Regions from separate parts of the Candidatus Brocadia sinica JPN1 genome, predicted to be linked through region 1. Evidence: riboswitches for the same ligand, from Rfam matches in the RefSeq annotation. Region 1 holds a riboswitch; each other region holds the start of a gene.

Evidence for each region. Region 1 has a riboswitch for cyclic di-GMP ahead of BROSI_RS17605 (hypothetical protein). Riboswitches for the same ligand answer to the same signal wherever they lie in the genome.
Region 2: it holds a riboswitch for cyclic di-GMP, as region 1 does, so the genes downstream of both, BROSI_RS11685 (IPT/TIG domain-containing protein) here and BROSI_RS17605 (hypothetical protein) in region 1, are expected to answer to the same signal.
Region 3: it holds a riboswitch for cyclic di-GMP, as region 1 does, so the genes downstream of both, BROSI_RS00055 (LamG-like jellyroll fold domain-containing protein) here and BROSI_RS17605 (hypothetical protein) in region 1, are expected to answer to the same signal.
Region 4: it holds a riboswitch for cyclic di-GMP, as region 1 does, so the genes downstream of both, BROSI_RS06710 (hypothetical protein) here and BROSI_RS17605 (hypothetical protein) in region 1, are expected to answer to the same signal.

The regions. Positions count from the first base shown of each region.
Region 1 is NZ_BAFN01000001.1:3,829,810-3,832,012, forward strand. Features, by position in the region: gene BROSI_RS17590 (tetratricopeptide repeat protein) at 1-156, shown strand, start outside; gene BROSI_RS17595 (hypothetical protein) at 172-468, shown strand; tRNA gene BROSI_RS17600 (tRNA-Pro) at 611-688, opposite strand; cyclic di-GMP riboswitch class I at 978-1,083, shown strand; gene BROSI_RS17605 (hypothetical protein) at 1,229-1,498, shown strand; partial or broken gene BROSI_RS17610 (DUF4147 domain-containing protein) at 1,686-2,203, shown strand, end outside.
Region 2 is NZ_BAFN01000001.1:2,569,031-2,571,233, reverse strand. Features, by position in the region: gene BROSI_RS11685 (IPT/TIG domain-containing protein) at 1-973, opposite strand, end outside; cyclic di-GMP riboswitch class I at 1,111-1,227, opposite strand; gene BROSI_RS19900 (hypothetical protein) at 1,577-1,732, opposite strand.
Region 3 is NZ_BAFN01000001.1:19,462-21,664, reverse strand. Features, by position in the region: gene BROSI_RS00060 (hypothetical protein) at 1-999, shown strand, start outside; cyclic di-GMP riboswitch class I at 1,165-1,262, shown strand; gene BROSI_RS00055 (LamG-like jellyroll fold domain-containing protein) at 1,328-2,203, shown strand, end outside.
Region 4 is NZ_BAFN01000001.1:1,488,997-1,491,199, forward strand. Features, by position in the region: gene BROSI_RS06710 (hypothetical protein) at 1-1,158, opposite strand, end outside; cyclic di-GMP riboswitch class I at 1,506-1,625, opposite strand; gene BROSI_RS06715 (caspase family protein) at 1,707-2,203, opposite strand, start outside.

The sequences.
Region 1 (2,203 bases):
CTAATGGCCGCGTATGGTAATCTTGGTTTGGTATTTTTAAAAAAAGGGAATGTTAAGGAGGCTATTCCCTTTCTCAGAAAAGTCTTTCAAAATGAAGAAGATGTGGTAAAATGCATTGATATGTTATATAAACCCAATCAGGAACAAACCGGATAGAAAGAGAGGGGCGTTATGGAAAATGTTTATACGTGTGAGACATGTGGTTTGGTAACGACAAATAAAGGTCACCTTTGTAATCCAGTACCCGCCAAGAAGGTTGTTAGTTGCAAATTTTGCGGTACAGTAACTGGTGATCCCCGGCACGTATGTGCACCTCAGATCGTTAATTTAAAGTACATCTGTGATTCATGTGGTCGGCTTGCCTCCAAACGCGACATGCTTTGCCGTCCATCGGCTATACCAAAACAAAAGAAGGCAGTCAAGAAGGCCGTTTCAAAAAAAGTAGGAAAATCTAAAAAATCAAAATAGGTAAGTCGTATTTTATATAGGCGCAGCTTTTTTGCATAGCGTAAAACTGAAATACACGCAGAGACGGCATCGTAGATCTAATCCAAAAATTTATCTATAAGTATAAAGTGAAAGGGGGGGGGCGATCATGCAGCTGCTTTAGTGGTCGGGGCGAGAGGATTTGAACCTCCGACCTCCTGCTCCCAAGGCAGGCGCGCTAGCCAAACTGCGCTACGCCCCGTTGATGAATTTAGTACTGTTCACATCAATTCAAGTTTACGTATTATACGTTTTATATATTGAAATACAAGGAAAAACAATAATTTTTCATGAAAATTCTGGTGTATTATAAAGCGGGAAGAATGGTGAAACATCAGTGTAAATATTTTTGTAAGGGTTAAACTGGTAAGGCCATATTTTCCGGCAGGTTAGGTCGATTTACGGCTTTGTAATATTTTCCTTGACATAGAACGTTATAAGATTAAAATAATTGCTAAATAAAAGCTATTTTCAATAAATCATAGTATACTTTCAGATAAAGGCAAACCCTGGGTAACCAGGGGACGCAAAGTAAAGGATCTTTAAAATATTTTCCTGCTATGACAGGAAAAATATAAAGACAGCCTTACTGCCGAAGATGTTTCATAGAATATCTTTGCAGTAAGGCTGTCTTTGTTTGTGGATTGAATATGTCAAAATATAAATATTTGGAACAATATTGTACAGAGTTTTGTTTTGTAAATCGATTGTAATTTACTTTTCCTAACCTTTTGAGGAGTTCATGATGAGTGTCCAGCATAAAGAAAAATCAAAGCGTAAAACCTTAAAAAAATACAATGAAAAAAACCTTTCTCTAAAAAATGTCTATACTGACAAGGCGGAAAGAAGTTGTCTCATGTGTGGGAAAAAATTTATTAGCAGGGGCCCTCACAACAGGCGATGTCCAAAGTGCAACCAGAAGATAGATCAGGCAGCAGAAAACACGTTCTACATGCCGACAATATATAATAACGATGGCAGTCCTACAGGAGATTTTGCACCAGTCGGTTAAGGGATAGCAGAAGCCTTAATTGCTGTTCGAAAGGGGTTGGGTAATGGATGTTACCTAACCCTTTTTTGTTATCGCCTATTTAGAATTTTACTATTACCTTTTTATGATGAAGCAATTGAATCCTGTACAGACACATGCGCGAGAAATATTTTATGCAGGACTACGAGCGGTAGAGACTGACGTTTGTATGCGCAGGCATATTTGTCTCGCAGGTGGTTTCCTGAAAATGGGGAAAATGGTGTATTATCTTAATACTTATAAGGATATTTATGTCGTTGGATTTGGCAAGGTTAGTGGTTTCATGGCTGTAACGCTTGAAGAATTGCTGGGGGAAAGGATAAAGGCGGGTATTGTTAATGTACGATATGGTTATGATGCTCCATGCAGGATTGTCAAAATTAATATGGCAGGGCATCCGATTCCGGACGAGTCAGGGATAAAAGGCACAATTGAAATCATTCATCTTTTAAGAGATGCAAGGGAAAGCGATCCTGTCATATGTCTGATCTCTGGAGGTGGGTCGGCTTTATTTGAGTTGCCGTACGGAAGCATGTTTCGCAGGTAAAAGGAGGGCGTTTAGTAAAAATGTGTAAGGCTAAGATCGCATCACTAATATTATCAGATGTAGTGGATAATCAACTTGATACCATTGCATCTGGACTGATATCGCCAGACCACAGCACCTTTTTAGATTGTGAAAAGATT
Region 2 (2,203 bases), 1.3 Mb from region 1:
CTGTGCCGGTAAAATATATCGCACCGGGTAAAAGACTTTTTCTGTCGATGGCTCCAAGGGAATTGTTACTTGCATCGAAGGCCTCAACACTGATATCAGCAGTTTCGCCTCCGGGATTTATCACCCCAACCCTTGTCCAGAGCGCCTGGTTGCCGCCTTCCGTTGCAATGGGAAATGTCCAGCCTTTACTGGCAACGGTCAGCGCCGGCAGACCAACGAGGTCATTCCCCGGATAATCCACAAGCTGAATTCCGGCAATATTGGTGTCTGAAACAACCCTTACCGTTGAAAGGTCTTTTAATGTTTTTGGTCCAAAGATATCTACGAGAGCGATGGTATTGCTCTCCCACGAAGAAAGGGGTGATACTGCCATGCGCTCTATTTCATATCCGTTTTTATCTAAGGCTATCATCTCGATACTTGCAGGGGTTGGATTTGGATTTAAAAGGGTGATCGTTTCGTAGATAAAAACGTCTTCATAATCGGCCAATACGGGAAAGTCCAGTTGCATGGATGGCGCTTTTACGGCAGGGACTACTTCTGATTTTTTACCGTCGTTTGTCCTGTAAATGACGTGGGATATGAGGTTTCCGTTGGGTGCAATCTTTAAAGATGCCGCACTGGGAGGCAATGATTGGGGATCAATAACCTTTGTTTCATTTGCCTTGAGTTTCCTAACATTCTTTATAGTACCGGTAAATGTACCGTTATTATCATGGGTGGAGAGTTTTACCCGAACCCTTTTCTGTTTACAACTGCATTCAATATTCGTGATCTGAACGGATGTCTGCCAATCCAGACCATATTTTATGTGAGGACAATATAAGGTGTTTGTGTTCTGTTCTGTTCTGTTCTGTTCTGTTCTGTTCTGTTCTGTTCTATCCTCACTTGCGAGGTTTGAACTGTCTATAAACCACGTGGCAAGCATTGCTGCAACAAGACCGGCCAATAATAAAGTGGATCTATTCCTCATAAAATTACCCCTCCTTTTCAAGATGAATCCGGCGAAAATGTCCGTAATCCAGAAGGCTTTTCTTTGTGTCTCTGTGGTTAAAACAATCTTCCTACAAAACAAAAAAGCCTTACTGCAAAGATTTTCCTAAAAACATCTTCGGCAGTAAGGCTATCTTTCCCATAAGCCGCTGAAACTGTTTAAACCGTTTCAACGGCTTATCAAGACCCTTTCCTTTGCGTCCCCTGATCACTCAGGGTTTGCCCTTATCGTATGTCTTTCTTTGTTGTCGTTTAAATCAGGCCTTTTCGGCAACTTTTTCAACGATAGGGGTAGGGAAGGCTTTCGCCTCCCCTCCCTCCGAACCGTACAGGCGGATCTCCCGCATACGGCTCTCCAGTCAGTGGTTACCCCTTCGGGATTGACAGATTAATACATGGGCTGTGATTACCGTGAACAACCCAAGATTAATAATGATGGCAGCGCTTCTCATCATTCATCTTATATCGACCGTCAGCAAGTATTCCGCTACAAGCCAAGTTCAATCCTGTTCTCTCTGGATTTCTCCAATTTGCTTAGGCATCTCGGCCACTCACATTGGTTTGGCTTCCTGACTTGTCCACTTCATACCTCCACCTTCCTGCCTCCCTTTGCTCCACACCCATTACGGTGTCTCTTCGCTCCTATGGAGGCTCTATCTCCTGATACAGTCACTCCCTCTATCAGGTATTCCTGATTCATGCACCTTGCCTTCCAGCCATTCCGTCTCCAACCACCCATTGTTCCCTACCATCGCTTTATCACGCTACCCCTCAGCTTATGAGGCTTCCTTTCTTCTTTTTTCTCCTCTCAAAGGTCTGGGCTTCGCCATTCCCTAGCAGGCTCACCGTTACAACAGGCCGAATCGAGTTTGTTATCCTACGAACCAGCTTTTCACCTCCCGTTGCTCTCCACCACACCTCACGGTGTCGCAGTTACGGTCGGTTACAGGTTTGGAAAGCGTTTTCCCTGAAGGGGACTTTCACCCCTCTGACATTGCGCACTCTCAGGCGCACTAGCGCGAACTTTAGTTCGCATGGGATGTAAGCGAACTGAAGTTCGTGCTACAACTGCAATTTGAAATTCCTTGCATTAACTCAGTACCACCAGCGTAGCTGGTGGCTAGCGGGTGGTTTAGCTCAGGAATTAACGGGAATTCTCTAAAATTCATACATATGTGTCAATGAAAAAATATAAATTTATATCAGAAAA
Region 3 (2,203 bases), 3.8 Mb from region 1:
CAGCCGAAGACAGGAAAACTCTTTGCGGTGTTTAACACAACGAATGGGGTGGTAAAACTCAATGCGGGTGAGGCGGTCACTGGAGTACAACGTGCCGATAGCTACTTTATTGAGTCCGGTGATGGGAGCGCAGATGTCGATATCCTTGGCGATGAAATAAGGTTAAAGAGTGGGGTTGGCATTGATGTCGATGCAACCAACGGTCAGGTGAAGGGGAGGGGGTACATTTTTACATTATCAACATCAACCGGTATAGCCCCTAATGTGACGACGGGGTCGGCGACCGATGTGACGTCAAATTCTGTCACGTTGGGAGGCACAGTAAATGCCAATGGCTTATCAACTACAGCATGGTTTGAGTATGGCACAACAAGCGGGACATATGGCAGCAAGTCATCGGCGCAGGGTGTCAGCGGTTCAAGCAATACAGCGATAAACATGGGTGTAAACGGATTGTCGGCGGCAAAGACGTATTACTACAGATTGGTGGCAAAAAATAGCGCCGGAATCAAATACGGAGGCGAAAGGTCCTTTACTACCAACCCCACAACAACCAATCTTGCCCCCAATCCTGGCTTTGAAACAGACCCCATGGTAAACTACTTTACCGATGGCAATGGAGCATTCACCTGGACTGCTGATGCTGCATATACCGGAAGTCGATCCCTCAAAATAGTTTCTAGCCAATCAACTGGAACATTTGCGCGCTGGATGAGCAAAACGACAGAGATTGGGGCCTTCGCCGGCGCTTATTATACAGCTTCTGTCTGGATGAAGGCGGGCAGTATAAATCAATATGGAAAACTCGTCATAAACTTCTGGGATTCCTCCTTAAAGTATTTGGGAGGCTATAAATCATCCGGCCTGGTAAGCGGTACGTCGGGTTGGACGAAAATTACCGTTCAGGGTACGGCGCTATCCAATGCGGCATATTTGCGGGTAGAATTCAGGCTCTATGGGCCTGGAACCCTATGGATTGATGATGTAACGATAAAATAAAAACTATTTTAGAGGAAAAGGTTCTTCGTTATAAATAAACCGGCATTGTAAAAATTTATTATATTATTTCTTGACATAAAATAATATTTATGCTAAAAAGGAGAAAATATGATCTGTGTGATTTTAAAATAACGACCTTTTTAAAACAAAAAATAAAGAAAAACAGAACGATAAGGGCAAACCCTGAGTAATCAGGGGACGCAAAGTAAAGGGTCTTTAAACATACAGGGAAGTAGTTTAAACAAGATAGCCTTACTGCCGAAGATGTTTTTATGAATATCTTTGCAGTAAGGCTTTTTTATTTGAATGTTAATTGGGGAGTAAGAAAATGGCTATTCGACATAAATTAATATTAGGGGCGATTTCTTTCACCGGCATATTAGGATTTTTATTCATTCTGTCTTTTCCCTCTTTTGCGCAAGAATGGGGAAGTATTAGCATTGGGACAGATACAGATGGAGCATTGGAAGTATCTCTAGAGAATAGTAAGATAAGACTGAAATATGGACGTTTTTTCGGCGGACACCATTATGAACATGCGATCAAGGATCTGGTAATCAAGAGTGTCAATGAGGATCAGGCAGGGCTTTACCTTGATGCATGCGCTAATCGTGGAACACTTACAACAGCGGTTGTTGTGCAGGATGATGCAAATGTCAAGACCGTTCGACTCGAGTGGGATAATGGAGCCAAGGTGTCAGAGGTATCAATCTATCCAGACAGTCATTATATAAAAACGAAATACCTAAAGTATGGCACAAATATTGTGGACCAGGGATCTCCTGGAGGCGGTGGTAGTAGTAGTGGGGTGTACGAAATATATGGCGCGAGTGAGTGGAAAAGAGGTTACGTAATTTATCCCAATATTTATTTTGATCGGTATCCGGGTGATGTGGGTTACCAAAATATTACCGAAATAGATCAACCAGGGCCTCTGGATTATCACGGATGGTTTATCATGGGTGTATACAACGAGGCAAATGGGAGAGGATTTGGTAGGGTAGCGCCTGTATCGCAGATAGATATTATAAAGCTTTTGTGGAACAAAGGCTTTGAACTTTTCCCTACTTTTAACAGGACACATTCACCCTACACTGCATATTTATTTGTCGTGACGGGTGGAGGCGCCAATGAAATACTCTCAAGGGGGAAAAATCTTGCTGATGGTTTGGGAGATAATGCATCGCCCACTGTGGCTATTACC
Region 4 (2,203 bases), 2.3 Mb from region 1:
ACAGGGCACTAGATATTGGGTGAAGTCTTTTTTGAGAAAAACAGCATACTGGACGTCCTCCGGCGGGATGGTCTGGAGGTCGTGGACCTGTACGGTGGCCGTGCCCATATAGATGAAACCACTGCCGTCTCCGAAGTCGATCCAGAAGGCTACGTACTCCGTTGACCCCTTGCCGCATAGCCCGCCGGAATAACCGTAAGGCCTTTTGACCGTGAGTACCGCCTCCAGCAGATCACGCTTGGAGCGAAGCCCGATGCACTTTAGCTCTTCAAAGCTGGTGTCTCCGTCCGTTACGACCTGAAGTTTGCCGAAAAGATCCGCGATTTCATTCGCGTTGAGTCCAAGGGACGCTAAAGGGCTGTCCCCGTTTGCTGTGACTAAGGCTGAGGTTGTTGTCTTAGCTGCCAGGAGCTTCTGTGCCTCTGCGAAGCCGAACCGGTGGACTGGCACGCCCTTGTCCGCATAGAGCGCCTTCCTCTGTGACAACGTTGGCGTCGCCAAAGGAGCGGCTTTGACCTTTATATTTGGGTCCAGGCCGGCAATAATTGGGCCAATCGGGTCGGGGATCTTGACCTGAAGGTTTTCCAGCCCTTTTGGCACATCACCCACGAAGAAAGAGTACTTGGGATGAATCTGTACCTGGACGGTCATGACGTTCCCATAGACCGGCGTCCAATTGGGTTGATTTGCCGGCGGCGGCGTGTCCCAGGAAAGGATGGCCCGCACCCTGACAATGTTCTCGGTGGAGCAAAGCCTCTTGAACGGGGTGAAGTCCTTCCTCACGGCGTAACAGAGGGGCTTTTCTCCGGGGATGTTATGGACTCTCACGCTGTCCATTCCCACATCGTGCCAGACCCCGTTGTCGAATATGTCTACGTAGAATCGGACATACTCAAATGACCCCGGGCTGCAGATATCGCCTCCGTATCCAAACTCCTGCTTAACGTGGAGCGCGGCTTCCAGACGGTTGGATGGAGGGTTTAGCCCTACGCACATAAGCTCTTCGTAAGTCGTAATGCCTTGCAATAATTTGACTGGCTTATATGGACTCAGCTCCAGGTTGCCGAAGTAGTTGGGGTTTTGCAGGATCAGCGAACGAAACTGTGCCCGCTCTCGTTCTAATGTTGGTATATTTTCTGAAGTTCCACAAGTTTTCATCACTATCTCCTCCTTTGTTAAGCGGATGATTTTGCACCCACGTCTTTACTGACCATGGTAAGACCGCATCGAACCGATGCGGTTAGATCCACGGTTGTAACGCGTAAAATGTGGATCGTTCGGCTAAGCAATATTTCCGGAATAAATCACAAAAGCATTCGTTTGCATTCACCTCCTTTCATAAGGCAAGAAGAGCCAAGACGGCGCATAAGGCGATTTTGACGAAGCATAGCAAAGGCGGCAACCCTGAGTTGGGCGAAGTTGTTCAGCTATCAACCGCACGCTAGGCGCCTTTTCTGATATTCTTAAAACAAAGAAGCCTTACTGCAAAGTTTTTACTAAACATCTTCGGCAGTAAGGCTATCTTTTTCACTAAAGGATAAGGATCGTCTTTAACTACATCCTTGTATGTTGAAAGACCCTTTACATTGCGCCCCCTGATTACTCAGGGTTTGCCTTTATCGTATGTCTTTGTTTATTTCATTACCATCTACGTCTTCATGTAGTGCTCCACAGGTTGGCGTTAATGACAAGAAACACACGGCCAGTTAAATGGTAAATGGTTTCTGTTTTTCAAAGGCGCGGTTGATCTCACCCACCCGGAAATAGTTTGGCGTTTGGTCGGGTGGCATGCGGTTGACGATGGCGCGGCGAAAGGCCCGGTATCCCTTTTTAAATTTTCCTTCATTCCAGACCTGTAACAAATTAGCAGTAAACAATCCGTTAAACGTACCATCGGCTGACAATTGATTGTCCTGACAGCCGGATATGAGGATTACGGAGGCATTGACTGCATCACGTGATTCCTTTAATTGAGGATCTTTTAAGATAGGATCATAAAATTTTTTGTTGTCACGATACGTGCGTACCGCCACTTCCATCGGCATGAAACGATACCGAATTTCCGGAGAGATTCCCTTTAAGCCCATTGTCCTCATGGCAGACTGATAATAAGCAAGCTTCGTTACCGTGCCACTGTGACAACTATCAGAAAAGACCAGGATACGCACACCCTGCGCAAATTTACCAAGCAAGGAGTAAATTT